One region of the Halorhodospira halophila SL1 genome, then DNA from elsewhere that is predicted to be linked to it. Evidence: predicted binding sites of a transcription regulator. Region 1 holds the regulator's gene; each other region holds the start of a gene.
The links. The regulator sigma-54, encoded in region 1, starts transcription at its own class of promoters, with help from an activator protein. The targets are predictions, from matches to a motif close to TGGCANGNTNCNTGCTT.
Positions count from the first base shown of each region.

Region 2: rsxA (electron transport complex subunit RsxA) is a predicted target of sigma-54. The motif match lies at 2,657-2,673, and genes of this name have one in related genera.
Region 3: flgB (flagellar basal body rod protein FlgB) is a predicted target of sigma-54. The motif match lies at 2,668-2,684, and genes of this name have one in related genera.
Region 4: glnL (nitrogen regulation protein NR(II)) is a predicted target of sigma-54. The motif match lies at 2,781-2,797, and genes of this name have one in related genera.

Region 1 is NC_008789.1:2,325,404-2,330,591, forward strand. It holds gene HHAL_RS10720 (KdsC family phosphatase) at 1-76, shown strand, start outside; gene lptC (LPS export ABC transporter periplasmic protein LptC) at 80-643, shown strand; gene lptA (lipopolysaccharide transport periplasmic protein LptA) at 630-1,157, shown strand; gene lptB (LPS export ABC transporter ATP-binding protein) at 1,161-1,886, shown strand; gene HHAL_RS10740 (RNA polymerase factor sigma-54) at 1,927-3,393, shown strand; gene hpf (ribosome hibernation-promoting factor, HPF/YfiA family) at 3,434-3,760, shown strand; gene HHAL_RS10750 (PTS sugar transporter subunit IIA) at 3,805-4,275, shown strand; gene HHAL_RS10755 (HPr kinase/phosphorylase) at 4,272-4,793, shown strand; gene rapZ (RNase adapter RapZ) at 4,790-5,188, shown strand, end outside.
Region 2 is NC_008789.1:317,950-323,137, reverse strand. It holds gene rsxC (electron transport complex subunit RsxC) at 1-1,487, opposite strand, end outside; gene HHAL_RS01465 (RnfABCDGE type electron transport complex subunit B) at 1,477-2,022, opposite strand; gene rsxA (electron transport complex subunit RsxA) at 2,027-2,611, opposite strand; gene nifA (nif-specific transcriptional activator NifA) at 2,986-4,563, shown strand; gene nifB (nitrogenase cofactor biosynthesis protein NifB) at 4,749-5,188, shown strand, end outside.
Region 3 is NC_008789.1:590,129-595,316, reverse strand. It holds gene flgA (flagellar basal body P-ring formation chaperone FlgA) at 1-633, opposite strand, end outside; gene HHAL_RS02655 (chemotaxis protein CheV) at 797-1,732, shown strand; gene HHAL_RS02650 (CheR family methyltransferase) at 1,751-2,578, shown strand; gene flgB (flagellar basal body rod protein FlgB) at 2,723-3,130, shown strand; gene flgC (flagellar basal body rod protein FlgC) at 3,137-3,706, shown strand; gene HHAL_RS02635 (flagellar hook assembly protein FlgD) at 3,724-4,605, shown strand; gene flgE (flagellar hook protein FlgE) at 4,642-5,188, shown strand, end outside.
Region 4 is NC_008789.1:1,318,470-1,323,657, forward strand. It holds gene HHAL_RS06180 (NAD(P)H-dependent glycerol-3-phosphate dehydrogenase) at 1-262, shown strand, start outside; gene glnG (nitrogen regulation protein NR(I)) at 289-1,704, opposite strand; gene glnL (nitrogen regulation protein NR(II)) at 1,697-2,770, opposite strand; gene glnA (glutamate--ammonia ligase) at 2,933-4,348, opposite strand; gene HHAL_RS06200 (sulfurtransferase TusA family protein) at 4,485-4,718, opposite strand; gene HHAL_RS06205 (tRNA (5-methylaminomethyl-2-thiouridylate)-methyltransferase) at 4,705-5,188, opposite strand, start outside.

The DNA.
Region 1 (5,188 bases):
CGTCCGCGAGGTGGCCGAACTGATCCTCCACGCCCAGGGGCAGCTCGAACCGATGTTGCGCCGGGCAGAAGGCTGAACCATGCGCCGCGGAGCCCTCTTCCCCCTGGCAACCCTCGGGTTCATCGTACTCCTCAGCCTGCTGCTGACCCGGGATCCGACGCCGCCCGAACCAGACACCACCGAGCCGCCTGAGGAGCGCCCGGACTTCTTCCTGGAAGGGTTCACGATGGTCGACTTCGACGAGCAGGGCCAGCGCCGGGCCGCCCTCCACGGGCACACCGGCGAACACTTCCCCGGTCGCGGCGAACTGGAGATCGTCGAGCCGGATCTGCGCATGCGTTCGCGGGACGGCGCCACCTGGGAGGCCCGCGCCCCCTTCGGCATCGCCGAGCGCGAGGGCGCGGAGGTCCGCCTGTTCGACGAAGTGGATATTCACCGTCCGGCCCAGGGCACACGCCCAGCGCTGGATATCGCCACCCGCAACCTGCTGGTAGATCTGCGCGCCGGCGAGGCCCGCACCACCGAGGCGGTCACCGCCCGCGAGCCGGCCGGCACCCTGCGCGGCACTGGCATGACGCTGGATTACCGAACCGACCGACTGCGCCTGCACGCCGATGTCCGGGGGGAGTATGGGCTGCATTGAGACCACGGGCCGCACCCGGGTGCGGCTTCTTGGCGCCGCGCTGCTCGCCATCGCCGCCCTACCGGCGGCGGCGATGGAGCAGCGCGAGGACGCGCCGGTGGAACTCGAGGCCGACAGTGTGGACGTCGACGCCGTTGCCGGGGTCAGCGTCTACGAGGGCGATGCCGTGCTCACCCGGGGCGAGATGCGCATCACCGGCGACCGCATGGAGGTCTATACCGACGAGGACGGCGACCTCAGCCACGTCTACGTTGACGGAACGCCCGCCACCTACCGCGACCACCCGGAGAACCAGCCCCGCCCGGTCCACGCCGAGGCGAAGCGGATGGAGTACTACACCCGCGGGCCCGAACGCGCCCATTTCCAGGGCGATGCGCGCCTCTGGCAGGGAGACGACCAGGTCACCGCCGAGACCATCGATGTCGACCTGGAGGGACAGATCATGAAGGCCCGTGGCGCTGAAGGGCAGCGGGCGCGGACCATCCTGTACCCGACCCGGCGCGAGGAGGACTGACCGGTGGTCACGCTGCGTGCGGAAGGGCTGACCAAACGCTACCGCGGTCGCACTGTGGTCAACGGCGCCGGGCTCGAAGTGGCCAACGGCGAGATCGTCGGCCTGCTCGGGCCCAACGGCGCCGGCAAGACCACCTGCTTCTACATGGTCGTCGGACTGGTCCAGGCCGACGAGGGGCGGATCACCCTGGAGGGCGACGACCTCACCCGGCTGCCCATCCACGCCCGGGCCCGCCTCGGCATCGGATACCTCCCGCAGGAACCCTCGGTCTTTCGTAAACTGAGCGTGGCGGATAACGTACGGGCCATCCTGCAGCTACGCGGCGACCTCGGCGGCGCCGAGCGGGAACAGGAGCTGGATCGCCTGCTCGAGGAGTTCGGGGTGACCCACGTCCGCGACTCCCCGGGCATCGCCCTGTCCGGCGGCGAACGCCGGCGCGTGGAGATCGCCCGCGCCCTGGCGGCAGCCCCCCGGTTCATACTGCTCGACGAGCCGTTTGCCGGGGTCGACCCGATCTCGGTGGGCGAGATCCAGCGCATCGTCCGCCAGCTGGCGCAGCGCGGTATTGGCGTACTGATCACCGATCACAACGTGCGCGAGACACTGGGGATCGTGCAGCGCGCGTACATCCTCAGCGACGGCGAGGTTCTGGCCGCTGGCGACGCCGAAAGCGTGCTCGCCAACCCGCGGGTCCGCGAGGTCTATCTGGGTGAGGACTTCCGCCTGTGAGCGACGGTATACGGATGCTGCAAGCACGACGGACACGGCCATGAAGCAGTCGCTGCAGCTACGCATCGGCCAGCAGCTGACCATGACGCCCCAGCTGCAGCAGGCCATCCGGTTGCTGCAACTCTCCAGCCTGGAGCTGCGCACCGAGATCCAGCAGGCCCTGGAGTCGAACTTCATGCTCGAGCTCGACGAGGAAGGCGAGCTCGAGCAGCAGGAGCAGGAGCAACACGAGCAGCAGGAACAAGAGGCCCGTGAGGACGAGGCCCCGGCCAGCGACCCTGCCGGCGACGACATCCCCGAGGACCTACCGCTGGATACCTCCTGGGACGACATCTACGACGGCAGCACGGCGCTGAGCGCGCCGGGCGACGAGGCGGCCCAACGCGACACCCTGGACAACCGGCCGGCCGCCTCCGACAGCCTGCAGCAGCACCTGCATGCACAGATCGAGCTGGAGGCGTTCTCCGCGCGCGAGCGCTCCATCGCCGAGGTCATCGTCGACGCCGTCGGCGACGACGGCTACCTGACCCAGAGCACCGACGACCTACTGGCCGGGTGCCCGGAGGATGAGCAGGTTGACGCCGAGGAGCTCGAAGCGGTGCTGCAGCGCGTCCAGCGACTCGACCCGACCGGCGTCGCCGCCCGCGATCCCCAGGAAGCGCTGTGCGTCCAGCTCGAGCAGCTGCCCGAAGACACCCCGTGGCGGGAAGAGGCCCGCCACGCCCTGCTCGAGCACCTGGGGCTGATCGCCGAGCGGCGATACGACGACCTGGGCCGGGCTCTGGGGGTCAGCGACGAGGCCCTCGGCAGCATCCTCGGCCTGATCCAGAGCCTCGACCCCCGACCCGGCTCGCAGATTAGCGACACCACGCCCGACTACGTCATCCCCGACGTTCTGGTGGTGCGCCGCGACGGCGCCTGGCAGGTCGAACTCAACAGCGAAACCGCCCCCCGCTTGCGCGTCAACGCGTATTACGCCAGCCTGATCCGCAGGGCAGACCGGAGCGCGGACAACCACTGTCTGCGCAACCACCTCCAAGAGGCGCGCTGGCTGATCAAGAGCCTGCGCAGCAGGAATGAGACCTTGCTCAAAGTGGCCAGCGCCATCGTGGAACGGCAACAGGGTTTCCTCGACCACGGCGAGGAGGCGATGCAACCACTGGTCCTGCGCGAGATCGCCGAGGCGGTGGAGATGCACGAGTCCACCATCTCTCGCATCACCACCAGCAAGTACATGCACACGCCCCGGGGCACCTTCGAGTTCAAGTACTTCTTCTCAAGCCACGTGCAGACCAGCGACGGCGGAGAGGCTTCGGCAACGGCGATCCGGGCACGGATCCGCCGACTGATTGCCGAAGAGGATCGGGCAAAACCGCTGAGTGACAGCGCGATTGCGCGTATCCTTCATGAGGAGGGGATCCAGGTGGCGCGTCGGACGGTCGCCAAATACCGGGAGTCCCTGTCCATCGCATCGTCGGCGGAGCGCAAGGAGGCCCGGAGGCGCTGAGGCGCCCGGCTCTGCCGGCCGCAGGGGTTCAGGAGGCGGTATGCAGATCAAGCTCAGTGGACATCATGTCGAGATCACCCCGGCTCTCCGGGCGCATGTCAACGAGAAGATGCAACGCATTCAACGCCACTTCGACCACGTCATCGATACCGAGGTGATCCTCTCGGTGGAGAAGAGACAGCAGAAGGCCGAGTCGGTCATCCACATCGGGGGTGGCGGCGGGCGCGTCTTTGCCGATGCCATTGAGGAAGACCTCTATGCAGCCATTGACGTGCTCGTGGACAAGCTTGACCGTCAGGTCCTGAAACACAAAGAGAAGGCCGTCGATCAGCGACGGCAGGGCGCGTCCCTCAAGGCCAGCCTGTAAAGGTGGCGGGACGCGGTTCAGCGGGCCAGCCGATCGGACACTCCATGGACATCGAGCAACTCATCACGCCGGAACGTGTTCGCTGCGAGAGCGGCATCGAGGACAAGGAGCAGGTACTCCTGCGCATAGGCGAACTGATCGGGGCCAGCGGCGACGGCCTCGACGCCCGAGAAATCAGCAACCGACTGCTGGCCCGTGAGCGGCTGGGCAGCACGGGCCTGGGGCACGGCGTAGCCGTACCCCACGCCCGCATCGACGGGATTGACCGCGCCATCGGCGCCCTGATCCAGCTGGATCGGGGCATCGAGTTCAACGCCTTCGACAAGGCACCCGTGGACCTGCTGTTCGCCCTGGTCGTACCCGAACACTTCACCGACGAGCACCTGCAGATCCTGGCCAGCCTCGCCGAGATGTTCAGCGACAGCAGCCTGTGCGAACGGCTGCGCCGCTCCTCGGACGGTGAGGAACTGCAGGTGGCCCTGCGGGAATGGCAGTCACAAGCCGACCCGTCGTGAAAACGGCCGCGCACGGGCCGGTCATCCCCGGTCTGCTGGTCACCGTCCACGGTCGCGGGGTTCTGCTCGAGGGGCCCAGCGGCGCGGGCAAGAGTGATACGGCCCTGGCCCTGCTCGACCGCGGCCACGCGCTGGTGGCCGATGACGCCGTGCAGCTGCGCCGCGAGGGGGACCGTCTGCTCGGCACCGGCCCCCAACAGGGGCGGGGGCTGTTGCACCTGCGTGACCTGGGCCTGGTGGATGTCACGGAACTCTACGGCCCTGAGGCATTCCGCAACGAGGCCGCCGTGGCACTGTGCATCCAGCTGCAGCCGACCCCCGGCACCACCGAAGCCGAAGCCGCCCTGCATGGTCGGCGCGACCACCGTCGGCTGCTGGAGCTAAGCCTCCCCCGGATCACCCTGACCGACAGCCACCGCCGTCCACTGGCCCCGCTGGTCGAGGCCGCGTCCAGCAGCCGGGCCGCAGTGTCCGTTGCGCACCACGGCGCTCGCAGCGACCGCGGGGTGCCAGCATGAGTGGGCTGCGCCTGATCGTGGTCAGCGGCCTCTCGGGGTCGGGCAAGAGTGTCGCCCTGCACACCCTCGAAGACGCCGGCTATTACTGCATCGACAACCTGCCGGTGAGCCTGATCGGCGAGCTGGCCCGCTACGCCCAGAACCGCGACGCACCCACCGGAGAGCGCTTCGCCGTGGGGCTGGACGCACGCAACCCGCCCCACGACCTGCAATGCCTGCCGGAGACCCTCACTGCACTGCGCGAGCAGGGCATCGCCACGGAGGTGCTGTTCCTCTACGCCGAGGACTCCATCCTCATGCGCCGTTACAGCGAGACGCGCCGTCGCCACCCGCTGGCCGAAGGCGACCAGCCCCTGGCCGACGCCCTGCGCGCCGAGCGCACGCTGCTCGAGCCA
Region 2 (5,188 bases), 670 kb from region 1:
TGCTCCTGCGCCGGCGGGTCGGTCTCGCTGCTGGCGGCCTTCTGCTGGGCCCGCTGTTTGCGCCGGGCCGCAGCGGCCGCTTTCTTGCGCTCCTGCTCGCGGCGCTGGCGTTCTGCCCGCTGCTCGGCCATGCGCCGCTGCAGCTCGCTGCGCTGCTTGGCGGTGGCCTGTTCGGCGAGCTGGCCGCGGGCGTAGTGGAAGAGTTGCACCAGGGGCCGCGCCGAGGGGCAGACGTAGGCGCAGGAGCCGCAGGTCAGGCAGTCCATCAGGCCGGTGGCTGCGGCGCCGTCGACATCGCCGGCGGCCGCGCGGTTGGCGATGTCAAAGGGCATCAATCCCATCGGGCAGGCATCGACGCAGCGGCCGCAACGGATGCAGGGGCGCCCCTCGGCCTCGCGGATCTCGGTGGCGGTCAGGGCGATGACACCGTTGGTGCCCTTGGCCACGGCGGCCTCCAGCGGTGCCACCTGGCCCATCATCGGGCCGCCGGCAAGCACCCGGGCCGGGGGCTCGCGGAGCCCGCCGGCTTGCTCAATCAGGGCCTGCAGGGGCAGGCCCAGGGGCGCCTCGAAGTTCCCCGGTTCGGCCACGGCGCCGCCGCCGACGGTCACCGGGCGGCTGATCAGCGGGCGGCCGTGGCGGGCGGCGCGATGCACGGCGTAGGCCGTGCCGACGTTGTGGACGACCACGCCGATGTCCCCCGCCCGTGCGCCGGCCGGGACTTCGCGGCCGGTCAGCGTGTAGATCAGGTGCTTCTCCGAGCCCTGGGGCCACAGGCTCGGGACCGGCACCACGTCGGGGCCACCGAGGGCGTCACTGGCGCGGCGCAGGGCGTGGATGGCCTCCGGCTTGTTGTCCTCGACCCCGATGGCGGTGCGTTCGGCGCCCAGGGCGCGGGCCATCAGCTGGGCGCCGTCGATGATCCCGGCGGCGCGCTCGCGCATCAGTCGGTCGTCGCAGGTCAGGTACGGTTCGCACTCGCCGCCGTTGAGGATCAGCGTGGCCACCGGCTGCCCGGCGCCGAGCTTCACCGCCGCCGGGAAGGCAGCACCGCCCATCCCGACGATGCCGGCCTCGCCCACCCGGGCAGCGATCGTCGCCGGGTCGATCTGCCTGGCCGGTGCGGTCAGCGGCTCCGGCAGGGTCTCGCTCCACTGCTCCTCGCCGTCGGGGTCGAGGACCACGGTGGGTACCGTCAGCCCGGAGGGGTGGGGCGCCGGGTGGCGGTCGACGGCCACCACCCGGCCCGAGGTCGGGGCGTGGACGGCCGCCGACAGGCCGGCCTCCGGCGTGCCGATCCGCTGGCCCTTGGTGACGTGTTCACCCGGGGCCACGGCTGGCAGGGCGGGTGCGCCGATGTGCTGGGCCAGCGAGACATAGAGTCGCTGTCGTGCCCGCAGGGGCTCCAGCGGGGACTCCGCGGTGGGCTGTTTGCGTGGCTCGGTGCGCACGCCGCCGCGAATGATCTTCGGCTTGCTAAGCAGCATGGTCGTACGCCTCCGTCGGCCGCGGCCAGCGCCAGTTGGCCAGCGTCACCGGCTCCGGGACCATCTCCAGCGCCCCGGTGGCGCAGACGTCGATGCACGCCGCGCACCCCGAGCACGCCTCGGGCAGCACCCCGTGGATCTGCTTGGGGGCGCCGATCACCGCGTCGGTCGGGCAGGCCTTGATGCACTTGAGGCACCCGGTGCACAGGTCCTCCCGGGTGACCCGCGCCACCCGGCGGATGCCGTCGTCGCCGTCATCGAGGACCAGGGGCTGACCGGTGATCCGGGCGATCTCCTCGGCCACGGCTCGGCCGCCGGGCGGGCAGAAGTTCACCGGTAGCTCCCCGGCGGCCACGGCCTGGGCCCCGATGCTGCAGCCGGGCAGGCCGCACTGCCCGCAGTTGGTGCCGGGCAGGACCCGCTCGACCGCCTCGGCGGTCTCGTCCGGCGGCGGCTTCAGGTACTGCGCCGCTACGGCCAGCAGGAACCCGATGAGTAGCGCCATTCCGGTCAGTACCAGCATCGCTGCATACATCGCTTCACCCTCCCTCGGGCAGTCCGGTCAGTCCCATGAACGCCAGGGACAGCAGCCCGGCGACCACGAACCCGATGGGCGCACCGGCGAAGGCCGCCGGTACCGCCGCCGTGGCCAGCCGCTCCCGCAATCCGGCGAAGAGGACCAGGACCAGCGTGAAACCGAGCGCCGCGCCGACACCGAAGACCAGGCTCTGGGCGAAGGTGTGCGCCTCCTGGATATTAAGCAGCGCGACGCCGAGCACGGCGCAATTGGTAGTGATCAGCGGCAAAAACACCCCCAGGACCTGGTGCAGGGTGGGGCTGACCCGGGCCACGGCCATCTCGGTGAACTGCACGGTCCCGGCGATGACCAGGATGAAGCTGAGGATGCGCAGGAACTCCAGCCCCAGGGGGATGAGCAGGGCGTGCTCGATCACCCATCCGGCTGCCGCCGCCAGCGTGAGCACGAAGGTGGTGGCCAGCCCCATGCCCAGGGCGGTATCCAGCCGATTCGACACGCCCATGAACGGGCACAGGCCCAGGAACTGGGTGAGCACCACGTTGTTCACCAGGGCCACGCCGATCAGCAGCAACAGGTATTCCGTCATTCTCTCTCCCTTCCCCCGGCCAGTCGGCGACGCTTGCCCTTGGATAAGCATCAGCCGTGCCAGCTCACCCCGGCGGTCCACTCCGTGACCCAACCCCGCGTCCTTACGCCTGAGAGGGGCCGTGTTGCACTGCGGTAGTGCCTGTGCACCGATGTGGCACAGGCGACAAAGACATCGGTTTTCATGAATCACTGTGAGAAACGCGACAAATGGGGCGTGGGGCCCTTATCGGGTCGCTGGAACGGGTCTTGCTTCTCGTTGGTCGGCCCAGGAACGGCACTCGGGGCACCGGTGGGCACCCGAAGGGCGCGTTCTTCCGGCGCCCCTCGACGCCCCCGGCTACGCCCAACAGAGAGGCGAGTGAAGGAGGATTCATGGAAAACCCCATGCCCGTCGGCCCCCGCGAGCGCGCCCGGGCCGAACTGGTCGAGGCCCAGCTCGAAGCGCTCTACCAGGTCAGCCGCGTCCTCTCCCGCAGCCTCGACCTGCGCGATACGCTCCAGGCCGTGCTCGAAGTGCTCCACGAGCACGCCGACATGCACTCCGGGATGGTCGCCCTGCGCGACCCGGTGCGCCGCGAGACCATCGTCCGCGCGCTGCACGGTCAGACCCCCTCCAATGAGGTCATCTACCGTCCCGGCGAGGGGATCGTCGGCGAGATCCTCAACCAGGCCGAGCCGCTGATCGTCCGGCGCATCTCCGCAGAGCCTCGGTTCCTCGATCGGCTCGGCCTCTACGATCCGGATCTGCCGTTCATCGGCGTTCCCATCAACGGTCCCGGCGAACACGACCCGCCGGTGGGCGTGCTCGCCGCGCAGCCCGCCGCCGACGAGGGCGCGTTGCTGGCGGAGCGTTCGCGGTTCATGCAGATGGTCGCCAATCTGGTCGCCCAGACCGTGCGCCTGGCCACCGAGGTCGAGCGCGAGCAGGCGGCCATTGTCGATGAGCGCGATCGCCTGCGCCGGGAGGTGCAAGAGAGCTACGGCTTCGAGAACGTCATCGGCCGCACCCCGGCCATCCGCCGCGTCTTCGAACAGGTGCGCCGGGTCGCACAGTGGAGCACCACGGTGCTGCTGCGCGGCGAGTCCGGCACCGGCAAGGAGCTGCTGGCCAACGCCATCCACTACAACTCGCCGCGGGCCGACGCGCCCTTCGTCAAGCTCAACTGCGCGGCGCTGCCCGACAGCCTGCTCGAGAGCGAGCTCTTCGGCCACGAGAAGGGGGCGTTCACCGGCGCCGTGCAGAGCCGGGTGGGGCGTTTCGAGCAGGCCGACGGCGGCACCATCTTCCTCGACGAGATGGGCGAGATCTCGCCGGCCTTCCAGGCCAAGCTGCTGCGCATCCTCCAGGAGGGGGAGTTCGAGCGGGTGGGCAGCACCCGCACACGGCATGTGGATGTGCGCGTGCTCGCCGCCACCAACCGCGATCTGGAGGCGGCGGTCGCTGCCGGCGAGTTCCGCGAGGACCTCTACTACCGGCTCAACGTGATGGCCATCACCATGCCCGCGCTGCGCGAGCGGCTCGAGGATGTCCCGGAGCTGGCTCGCTTCCTGGTCGGACGCATCGCCGACGTTCAGCAGCGGGCGCTGGATATCTCCGACGACGCCATCCGTACGCTGATGCGCTACCACTGGCCGGGCAATGTCCGCGAGTTGCAGAACGCCCTGGAGCGGGCGGCGATCATGAGCGAGGACGGCCACATTGATCACGAGGCGCTGCTCCTCGCCGGCATCCCCGAAGACGGTTCGGGGCCCGCCGGCAATGGAGTCTTGCCTGCCGGGCCGGCGGCGCCGGATCCCAACGACCCGGCGCTGGATGAGCGCGAGCGGGTGATCGCCGCCCTTGAACGCACCGGCTGGGTGCAGGCCAAGGCGGCGCGCCTGCTGGGCATGACGCCGCGGCAGATCGCGTACCGGATCAAGACCCTGGATATCCCGGTGAAGAGCCTGTGAGCGGCGGGCCGAAGCGTGGCGGAAACGACATGCGGCTGTGGGGTTTGCGACACATCCGGCACGCAGCGGCACCGGGGCACCGGCGAAACGGGCGGTTAGCCGATTCGCAGATCCGGCATGAGGGTTGCATTGACACGGGCAGGCCCGACCGGAGCCCGGCTCCGGTCCCGACGGAGGGAGAGACAATGGACGCAAGCGGCTCCACCATCTGCGACCCGGAAGCCGGGTGTCCCGGTGTCGGTGGCGCGGGGGCACCCGGCGACGGGCTCGAGCACCTGCCCGAGGCGCTGCGCGCCAAGGTCCGGGACCACCCCTGCTACTCCGAGCGCGCCCACCACCACTTTGCGCGGCTGCACGTGGCCGTCGCCCCGGGTTGCAACCTCTCGTGCAACTACTGTAACCGCAAGTACGACTGCGCCAACGAGTCCCGCCCCGGGGTGGTCTCCGAGGTCCTCACCCCCGAGGAGGCGGTGGCCAAGACCCTGGCGGTGGCCGCGGAGATCCCGCAGCTGTCGGTGGTGGGCATCGCCGGCCCCGGCGACGCCCTGGCCAACCCGCGGCGTACCTTCGAGACCTTCGAGCGCATCCGCGAGGTCGCCCCGCAGCTGCGCCTGTGCCTGTCCAC
Region 3 (5,188 bases), 940 kb from region 1:
GGCGCCGCCGTTGCCGGCCGTGATGGTCACCCGATCGTTGCGCTCGACCAGGCGCGGGGGCTGAACATGGTTGCCGGTGATCGCCGCCCCCTCGCGCAAACTACGCCGCACCGCCTGGCCGATGAGTGGCGCCGGGTCGCGGTAGAACTCGCCGCGGATCCGCCGTGCATCCCGCGTGGCGGTGCGCAGATCCCCCGCCGACACCCGCTGCCCCCGCCGCAGGTTGCGCGTGGCCACTACCATCTCGGTCTTCAGGGTGGTCTCCATGCGCACGTAGACCGTCCACGGTGCCTCGCCGCCGCAGCTCACGCCGACGGTGCTCGTCTGCTGGGGGCTGCGGCCGCGAGGGATAAACGCCTCCAGGTCGCCCTCGTCACAGGCGCGCAGATTCAGTCGCTGGTCCACCCCGCGCGCTTCGACCGCCACCTCGTCGTACTCCCCGATCAGTTCCTCCCGCAGGAACGACTCCGCCGCCTCGCGGATCGCATCCGGCGACTGGGTGTTGGCCTCCACTGTCGCCGCCGGCGTCCACAGCGACAGCGCCAACAATACGACGCCGAGGCGCCAGCCGGGCGACGGTGGCACGCCGCCCCGGGGACGGCGGGCGTGGGCGGTGCCGGCGGGTTGGTTCATCGTCTCGGGTGCAACCTCCATTCGATTCGCGGTCCCCGCACAAGAATGCAAAGGGCATGCCGCAGCGGTGCCGGCTTTCCCTCATCCGGCTGCCGGATTAACATGGCGCGAGTGGACGGGGGGTCCTCCCCCGAGGCGCACGCCGAGTAAGGAGCTGTCAGTGATGGCCGGAATCATGAGCTCCGTCGACCAGCGGACCCAGCTGGCCGGCCATAACCGCATGGAGTTGCTGCTCTTCCGCTTCGAGGGGCGGCAGCGCTACGGGATCAACGTGTTCAAGGTCCGCGAGGTCATTCCCGCGCCGGAGCTGAGCTACGTGCCCCACGCCCATCCGGCCTCCTGCGGCATCGCCTACATCCGCGGCCACACGCTCTCGGTTCTGGACCTTAGCTACGCCACTGGTAACGGTCCCGTCACCAAGGAAGAGGGCAACTACATCATCGTCACCGAGTACAACCGTCAGGTCCAGGGGTTCCTGGTCGGCGGTGTGGACCGGATCGTCAACATCAACTGGCAGGATGTCCTTCCGCCGCCGAGTGGCGGCAGCGCCGGCAGCTACCTGACCGCCGTGGCGCGCTACGATGGACAAATGATCCAGATCGTCGACGTCGAGAAGGTCCTGGCCGAGGTCCAGCGCGCCGGCGGCGCCGATCCCGAGGTCACCGAGGGCGGCGGTGTGGATCGTGCCGAGGGGTCTGAGGCTTACAAGGTCCTGGTGGTGGACGACTCGGCGGTGGCTCGGGGGCAGATCAAACGCACCCTCGAGGAGATCGGCGTGCGCGTAGTCACCAAGAACAACGGGCGCGAAGCGCTGGAGCAGCTGCGCGCCTGGAAGGACCAGGACCCCTCGGGGCTCCGCGATCTGCTGATGGTGGTCTCCGATATCGAGATGCCGGTGCTCGACGGCTATACCCTGACGCGCTCCATCCGGCAGGATCCGGGGCTTTCCGGGGTTCACGTCTTGCTCCACTCCTCGCTCAGCGGTGTGTTCAACACCGAGATGGTGCGCCGGGTGGGAGCCGACGAGTTCCTGGCCAAGTTCCACTCCCAGGAGCTGGCCGAGCGGGTCGGCGCCCGGCTGGCCGAGCGAGGTGGGTGAGCATGAAAGGAGGACGGTTTGGCCGCGCTTTCCATCGGTGAGGAGGAGTACCAGGCGTTTGCGCGGTTTCTGGAGCGCGCCTGCGGCATCGTGCTTGGCCCGAGCAAGCAGTACTTGGTCGCCAGCCGGCTCGGGCCGCTGCTTGAGGCCGAAGGCATCCCGGATCTGGCCACCCTGGTCCAGCGCCTGGAGCAGCGGCCCACGGCGGATCTCAAGGGCCGGGTGATCGAGGCGATGACCACCAACGAGACCCAGTGGTTCCGCGACAGCTTCCCCTTTGACGTGCTGCGCAAACACCTGCTCCCCGAGATGGAGCGCCGCCGCGTCTGGCCGGTGCGCATCTGGTCCGCCGCCTGCTCGTCGGGCCAGGAGGCTTATTCAATCAGCATGACCGTGGACGAGTACAACGATGGTGGTGGCCGCATGGAGGCGGAGATTGTCGGGACCGACATCTCCGCCGGCATGGTTGAGGAAGCCCGCCGTGGGCGGTATACCGCCAATGTGGCGCGCCGGGGGCTGGCGCCCGAGCGTCAAAAGCGGTTCTTCGATGCCGTGGGGGAGAACGCCTGGGAGGTCAAACCGGCCGTCCGTCGGCGGACCAGTTTCCGCGTCCATAACCTGCTGGAGAGCTACGCCGGCCTGGGGCGTTTCGATATCGTTTACTGCCGTAACGTGCTGATCTACTTTGGGTGGGAGTCGCGGCGGGATATCGTCCAGCGGATCGCCGGGGTGACGCGACCTGGCGGGTATCTGATTGTCGGTGCCTCAGAGTCCCTCGCCCGTCACTCCGATGAGTTCGAACTCGTCCGTCTCGACGGCGGGGTGATCTACCGGCGGCGCGGCTGACGGAGGCATCCTGCCGCCGGGCGGCAAAGGTGTGCCGCCTATTGCCGCCGTGTTCCGCCTTAGTCGTTGATCTGTAACCCCCGTGCGTCTGGCACGCGAACTGCATAGAAATCCCGTGGACGAACAACACGGGAGCCCGCCACCATGCGGATCGGCTTCGATCAGGCCTTCTCGGTACCCGAGCAGGCCATGCGACTGCGCGGCGAGCGCAACGAGCTGCTCGCCTCCAACATCGCCAATGCGGACACGCCCGGCTACAAGGCGCGGGACATGGACTTTCGCGAGGCCATGCGCCAGGCCAGCGAGCCCCAGCCCCAACCGCTTCAGGCGACGAGCCCGCAGCACGTTCAGCCGCCGCCTTCATCCTCCATGGCGGCGGGTGATCCGAAATCTTTATACCGGGAGCCCCACGCCGCCTCCCTCGACGGCAACACCGTCGAGATGCACGTCGAGCAGGCCAAGTTTGCCGAGAACGCGGTGAACTACCAGGCCGCCGTGGACTTTCTCAACGGCCGGATCCAGAAGCTCACCGGCGCGATCCGAGGGGAGTAATCCGATATGTCCTTGATGAACGCCATCGACGTCGCCGGGACCGGGATGAACGCCCAGCAGCTGCGGCTCAATACCGTGGCCAGCAACCTCGCCAACGCCGAGACCGTGGCTTCCAGCCCCGAGGAGGCGTACCGCGCCCGGCAGCCGGTGTTCGCTGCGGCCCTGCATCAGGCCCAGGGCGGCTATCCCCAGGGGGGCGGTCCGCAGCCGGCGCATACGCCGACCTGGGCCGAGTCCGGTGGCCCCGTGGACCGGATCAGCCCGGTGAGCTTCCAGCGTCAGTTCTTTGGCGGCGAGCCCGCCGGTGTGCCGTCGGCCGGCGACCCTTACGCCAGTCCGTCGCCCAGCGTGCCGGTGTTCATGCCGGGGGTGGTGGAGAGCGATGCCGAGATCGAGCCGCTCTACCAACCGCACCATCCCCAGGCGGATGACGACGGCTACGTCTACCGCTCCAACGTCAATACCGTCGAGGAGATGACCAACATGATCTCGGCCTCGCGGTCGTTCCAGAACAACGTCGAAGTCATGAATACCTCGCGGGATCTCATGCTCGAGACCCTGCGGCTCGGCCGCTGATACCGGGAGGAGCGACGATGCTCGATCCGAGTCAACTGATGGGCGGGGCCGCCGGTGGCGGCCAGAAGGCCCCCAAACCGCCGAGCGCCGGTGACAGCGGCGCGGCAGGCAAACAGGGGGGTGGCGGGCCCGCGGAAGGCGTCCAGGCGGCCCAGAAGGCGGCCGAGAAGCCCGTTGGCAGCGGTCTCTCGGGCGGGTTGTCGGGCGGCGACCGGGCCGAGTCTGCCGCCAAGTCCGGCTACGAGGCATTACCCGAGGATCTGCGCAGCATCCCCGAGGACAAGGACGAGGGGGATCCGCAGAGCATCGGGCACGAGGACTTCCTCGAGCTGATGATGGTCCAGCTCCAGAACCAGGACCCGACCGATCCCCAGGACACCGAGCAGATGATGGGGCAGATCGCCCAATTCACGACGGCCTCGGGGATCGAGCAGCTGCAGTCGGACTTCCGGGAATTCTTCGAGCACATGCGCTCGGATCAGTCCCTGCGTGCCTCGCAGCTGGTTGGTCGCGAGGTGGTGACTGAGAGCCGCCAGGCCTACCTGCCCGAGGACGGCGAGATGGAGGCGCTGCTGCAACTCGAGCGCTCGGCGCCGAACCTCACCGTGGAGATTGAGAACGCGGCCGGAGAGCGGGTCCATCGCGAGCAGCTCGGCGAGATGGAAGAGGGCGAGCACCCCTTCGCCTGGGATGGGACCAATAACGACGGTCAGCGCCTGCCGCAGGGGACGTACCAGGTCAACGCCTACGTCGAAGACGGTGATGAGCGCGAGCCGGTGCCTACCCTCGTCGGTGCGCCAGTGACCAGCGTCTCGGTGGGGATGGATGGCCGGCCGCCGGAGCTGAGCGTGGCCGGTCTGGGCGAGATGTCGCTGTCCGACGTCAAGCGCATCCGATAAGACGAACAAGAGCAGCGGGGATCGAGGAGATTAGCCATGTCATTCAACATCTCGCTTACCGGGATCAACTCCGCCTCCAAGGATCTGGAGACCACCAGTAACAACCTGGCCAACGCCGGTACGACGGGCTTCAAGGAGTCCCGGGCCGAGTTCAATGACCTCTTCGCCATGGGGCCGATGGGTATCCCGCAGCTGGCTGTCGGACAGGGCTCGCGGCTGGCCAATGTCGGCCAGATGTTCAGCCAGGGGTCCTTCGACTTCACGGAGCGCAGTCTCGACCTGGGCATCGAGGGGCGCGGCTTCTTCCGCATGGAGGACGATGGCGAGGTGAGCTACACCCGGGCCGGTCAGTTCGAGGTGGACCGTGACGGCTACATCGTCAACAACACCGGTAAGCGCCTGACCGGTTTCCAGACCGACGAGGACGGCAGTCGCATCGGCGATGGTCGCGACCAGCTCCAGCTACCCACCGACGGCATTCCGGCCCGGGCTAGCGAGAACGTCGAGATTGCGGCCAATCTCAGCGCGGACGCCGACGTGATCGACGAGGGGGTGGCCTTCGATCCGGACGACAACGAGACCT
Region 4 (5,188 bases), 1.0 Mb from region 1:
CTGTACCGACGATCAGTCCCGCAATCGGCGCTTCGGCTTCGCCCTCGGGCAGGGGGCGACGGTGGAGACCGCCCTGGCCTCGGTGGGCAGCACCGTCGAAGGTGCGCGCACCGCCGCCGAGCTGCACAGTCTGGCAGAGCGCCACAGCGTGGAGATGCCGATCTGCAACATGGTCTACCGCGTGGTCAGCGGCGACACCCCACTCGAGCAGGCGGTCCGCGAGCTCATGGAGCGGACACCGAAGGCCGAATTCGACGACTGACCGCGGGGAAGCGAACCGTCGGCGGCTCAGTCCATGCCCAGCTCCTTGATCTTGCGCGTCAGCGTATTCCGACCCCAGCCGAGTAACCGCGCGGCCTCCTGGCGGTGGCCGCCGCTGCGGCTCAGCGCGGCGCGAATCAGGACCCGTTCGAAGCGTGGCAAGGCGTCGTCGAGCAGGTGATCCTCGCCACCGTCGAGGGCCTGTTCGGCCCACCGCGCCAAGACCGCCTCCCAGTCGCCGCTGCCGCTGTCCGTGCCACCCGGGCTGCCGCCGGGACTGCCTCGGCGCAGGTCGGCTGGCAGATCTTCGGGGACGATCTCCTGACCGCTGGCCATCACCGTCAGCCAGCGGCAGGTATTCTCCAGCTGACGCACATTGCCGGGCCAATCGAGCCGCATCAGTTCGCGCTCCACATCGGGATGCAGCGCCTTCGGGTCGACGTTGAGCTCCTGGGCGGCGGCCGCCAGGAAACGGCGGGCCAGGGCCGGGATATCCTCACGCCGCTCACGCAGTGGCGGCAGCTGGATGCGGATCACGTTCAGGCGGTGGTAGAGATCCTCGCGGAAACGCCCCTCGACCACCCGCTGCTCCAGATCCTGGTGGGTGGCAGCGATAATGCGTACATCCACCTTCATGGCGGTATGGGCACCCACCCGATAGAACTCACCGTCGGCGAGCACCCGCAGTAAGCGGGTCTGCAGGTCGGCGGGCATATCGCCGATCTCGTCGAGGAAGAGCGTACCACCGTCGGCCTGCTCGAAACGCCCGCGGCGAGTCTGCTGCGCCCCGGTGAAGGCCCCCTTTTCGTGCCCGAAAAGCTCTGATTCCATCAGGTCGTGAGGGATGGCGGCCATGTTCAGAGCGACGAAGGGACCGTCGGAACGCGGGCTGTGGCGGTGCAGCGCGCGGGCCACCAACTCCTTGCCGCTACCGGACTCGCCGGTGAGCAACACCGTGACGCTGGAACGCGACAACCGACCGATGGCGCGAAACACCTCCTGCATGGCCGGCGCCTCACCGAGGATATCGGCGGAGCCTCCCCCCGCGGCTTCCGCCGCGGCGCCCTTGCGCCGACTGGCGATGGCCCGGCCCGCCAGATCCACCGCCTCGTCCACATCGAAGGGCTTGGGGAGGTACTCGAAGGCGCCGCCCTCGTAGGAGCTAACCGCCGCATCGAGATCCGAATAGGCGGTGATCACGATCACCGGCAGTTGCGGCGTGGACGCCTGGACTTGCTGGAGCAGATCGTGACCGCCCAGCCCCGGCATGCGCAGATCGGTGATCAGTACATCGGGCTCTTCCCGGCGCAGCGCCTCCAGCGCCGCATCGCCGCTCTCGAAGGTGCGGACACCGTGGCCGGAGCGGCGCAGCGCCTTCTCCAGCACCCAGCGGATGGACCGGTCATCGTCCACCACCCATACCTGCGATTCGGCCTCAGTCATTTTCCGTCTCCATGGGTAACCAGATGGTGAACACCGTGCGCCCCGGTTCGCTGACGCACTCAATCAGGCCACCGAGGCGGCTGACCAGGCTCTGCGCAATGGGCAGTCCCAAACCGGTACCCTCGGGGCGCGAGGTGACCATCGGATAGAAGATCTGCTCCTGCTGATCGAGGGGGATCCCCGGCCCGTCGTCGATGATGTCGATGCGGGCCACCAGGCGGTGGGGCTTGTCGGCGATGGTGAACTGACGCTGGGTGCGCGTACGCAGGGTGATGGTCCCCCCTGGCCCGGTGGCCTGACGGGCGTTGCGCACCAGGTTGAGCACCGCCTGGACCAGGTGATTGTGCTCGGCGGTGACCGGCGGGATGCTCGGATCGTAGTCGCGCTGGAGCGCCACCGCTGGCGCCTCTGCGCGGCCTTCGGCATCCTCGGCGATGACCAGCGAACGGACGCGCTCGAGGACCTCATGGATGTTGACCGGCTCCTCACGGGCCGGCGCATTGGGACCGAGCAGGGCGTCCACCAGCTGCTGCAGGCGGTCCGCCTCGCGGATAATGACCTGGGTGTACTCGCGCTGGTCGCGCTCCGGGAGCTCGGCCTCCAGCAACTGCGCCGCGCCGCGCAGGCCGCCGAGCGGGTTCTTGATCTCGTGGGCCAGTCCGCGGATCAGCTCCTGTACGGCACGATTCTGTGACAGCAGGTGCTGTTCGCGGGTAATACGGGCGTGACGGTCCACCTCGGCGATCTCGATCAGCACCCGTTTGGCGGAGACCGGGGTGATGGTGCAGTCGACGGTCACCGGGCGATCGCCGCGGACCGGAAGGCGACGTTCGCGCTGGGTGTAGGCCCCGCCGGTACGCTGGGTCTGGCGGATGAGCTCTTCGAGCAGTTCCGCCCCGCGCAGTGCCGTCCCCAGGGTCTGGCCCACCACCTGTCGGCTACTGACCCGGAACAGCGTCTCGGCGGCGTGGTTGACGTGGAGGATACGCACCCGGTCATCCACCAGCAGGACGGCGGTCGTCAGCTCCTCGAGGATCTGCGATGGGTCGCGCTCGTGATCTTCCATGTCCATCCCTGTGCAAAGCCCGGGCCACCCCGACACCCCCGATGGGCGCGGTCGGATGCACGCGCAGGCGTACGGTGACTGCACCATCCGGGTGCAATGCAATAAAAAGGGGCGGCAGCCAGCCGGCCCCGCCCCCTGTACACAGCATCCGCCCCGAAGGGTTTAGACGCTGTAGTACATGTCGAACTCCACCGGATGGGTGGTCATGCGCAGGCGCGTGACGTCGTCCATCTTCAATTGGATGTACGCGTCAATCAGGTCGTCGGAGAAGACTCCGCCCTGCTTGAGGAACTCGCGGTCGTTGTCCAGGGCCTCGAGCGCCTCGTCGAGCTGGAAGGCGACCTTGGGGATCTCCTTCTCCTCCTCCGGCGGCAGGTCGTAGAGGTCCTTGTCCATCGCCTCGCCGGGGTGGATCTTGTTGCGGATGCCATCGAGACCGGCCATCAGCATGGCGGCGAAGGTCAGGTACGGGTTGCCTGTGGGATCCGGGAAGCGGACCTCGATCCGCCGCGCCTTGGGGTTGGCCACATAGGGCACCCGCACCGAGGCGGAGCGATTGCGCGCCGAGTAGGCGAGCAGCACCGGCGCCTCGAAGCCGGGCACCAGGCGCTTGTAGCTGTTGGTGGAGGCGTTGGCGAAGGCGTTGATCGCCTTGGCGTGCTTGATGATGCCGCCGATGTAGTAGAGCGCCTCCTCGGAGAGCCCGCCGTACTGGTCCCCGGCGAAGATGTTGTTACCGCCCTTGGAGACCGACTGGTGCACGTGCATGCCGCTGCCGTTGTCGCCCACCAGCGGCTTGGGCATGAAGGTGGCGGTCTTGCCGTAGGCGTGGGCGACGTTGTGCACGCAGTACTTGAGCGTCTGCAGCTCGTCGGCCTTCTTGACCAGGGTGCGAGCAGCCACGCCGATCTCGCACTGCCCAGCGGTCGCCACCTCGTGGTGGTGGACCTCCGGCTCCAGGCCCATCTCCTCCATCGCCTGGCACATGGCGGCACGGATGTCGTGCAGCGAGTCTACCGGCGGTACCGGGAAGTAGCCGCCCTTCACACCGGGGCGGTGGCCGATGTTGCCGTCTTTGTAGACCCGCTCGGAGTTCCAGCCGGCCTCTTCGGAGTCGATCTTGTAGAAGGTCCCGCTCATGTCGGCGCCCCAGCGGACGTCGTCGAAGACGAAGAACTCCGGCTCGGGACCGAACAGGGCGGTGTCACCCACGCCGGTGGAGGCCAGGTATGCCTCGGCGCGCCGGGCCACCGAACGCGGATCCCGGTCGTAGCCCTGCAGGGTGCTCGGCTCGAGGATGTCGCAGACCAGATTCAGGGTGGGTTCATCGTAGAAGGGGTCGAGGGTGGCGGAGTCGGGATCGGGGAGCATGATCATGTCCGACTCCTGGATCCCCTTCCAGCCCTGGATCGAGGAGCCGTCGAACATGGAGCCGTGTTCGAACAGATCCTCGTCGACCTGGGAGGCCGGCAAGGTCACGTGCATCTCCTTGCCGCGGGTGTCAGTAAAGCGAAGGTCGACGAATTTGACGTCTTCGTCCTCGATCAGCTTGAGGACATCTTCTCCGGTACGCGCCATAAGCTCACAGCCTCTGCAAAGGAATCAATTGGGCGGAGCGTGCGCCGGGAAGGTGCAAAGCCCCGCAGCCGCGACTTATTGTGGGGCATTTCGCGGCCCAACGCACCCGCGGCGTGACGCTGCGCCCGCGCAGTGGTCACGAACCGCCGACGCGGATGCGAATCCGATGCTCATCGCCCGTCTCGCGGGCACCCACGACCTCGTGGCCATGGACCCGGCACCAGGCAGGGATATCCTCCAGGGCCCCGGGGTCCGTAACCACCACCTCGAGCTCGTCGCCGACGCTTAGCCGAGCCACCTGCGCCTGGGTGCGAATCACAGGCAGGGGGCAAAGGAGATGGCGGCAGTCGAGTTCTTCAGTCGTCGCCATGGGCGCCTCCCACATACCACGCGTCGGGAACGCTATCGGTCGCCATGGGCGGCACCGAGAGCGCTCGTACCTGGCCGTCCGTATCCTCGAATTCCAGATCCACCTGCTCGGCGTTGCGGCCGGAGGAGTAGCGAGCCACCAGACGGGCGGCCAGTTCCAGGTCGTGGTCGTCCACGGGGCCGTCGATCAATGCCACCGGCCCACCGTGGCTAATGGTGCGCAGATGCGGGTAGGAGCGCTTATAGCCCTGCAGGAAGCGGGTCTCTCCGGCTTCGCGGGCAATGATCAGCTTGAAGTGCTCGCGCGGGCGCAGATGCCGCCCGACCTTGAGGAGCATGATGTCGTCCAGATCGTAGGCCCGAGCGCCGCGCGCCTGCCACAGATCGGCGAGCTTGGCCGAGTAGGAAGCGTCAGTAAGGAAACAGCAGCCGCCGGCAGGCTGCGCCCAACTCTCGAGCCCCAGGCTGCGC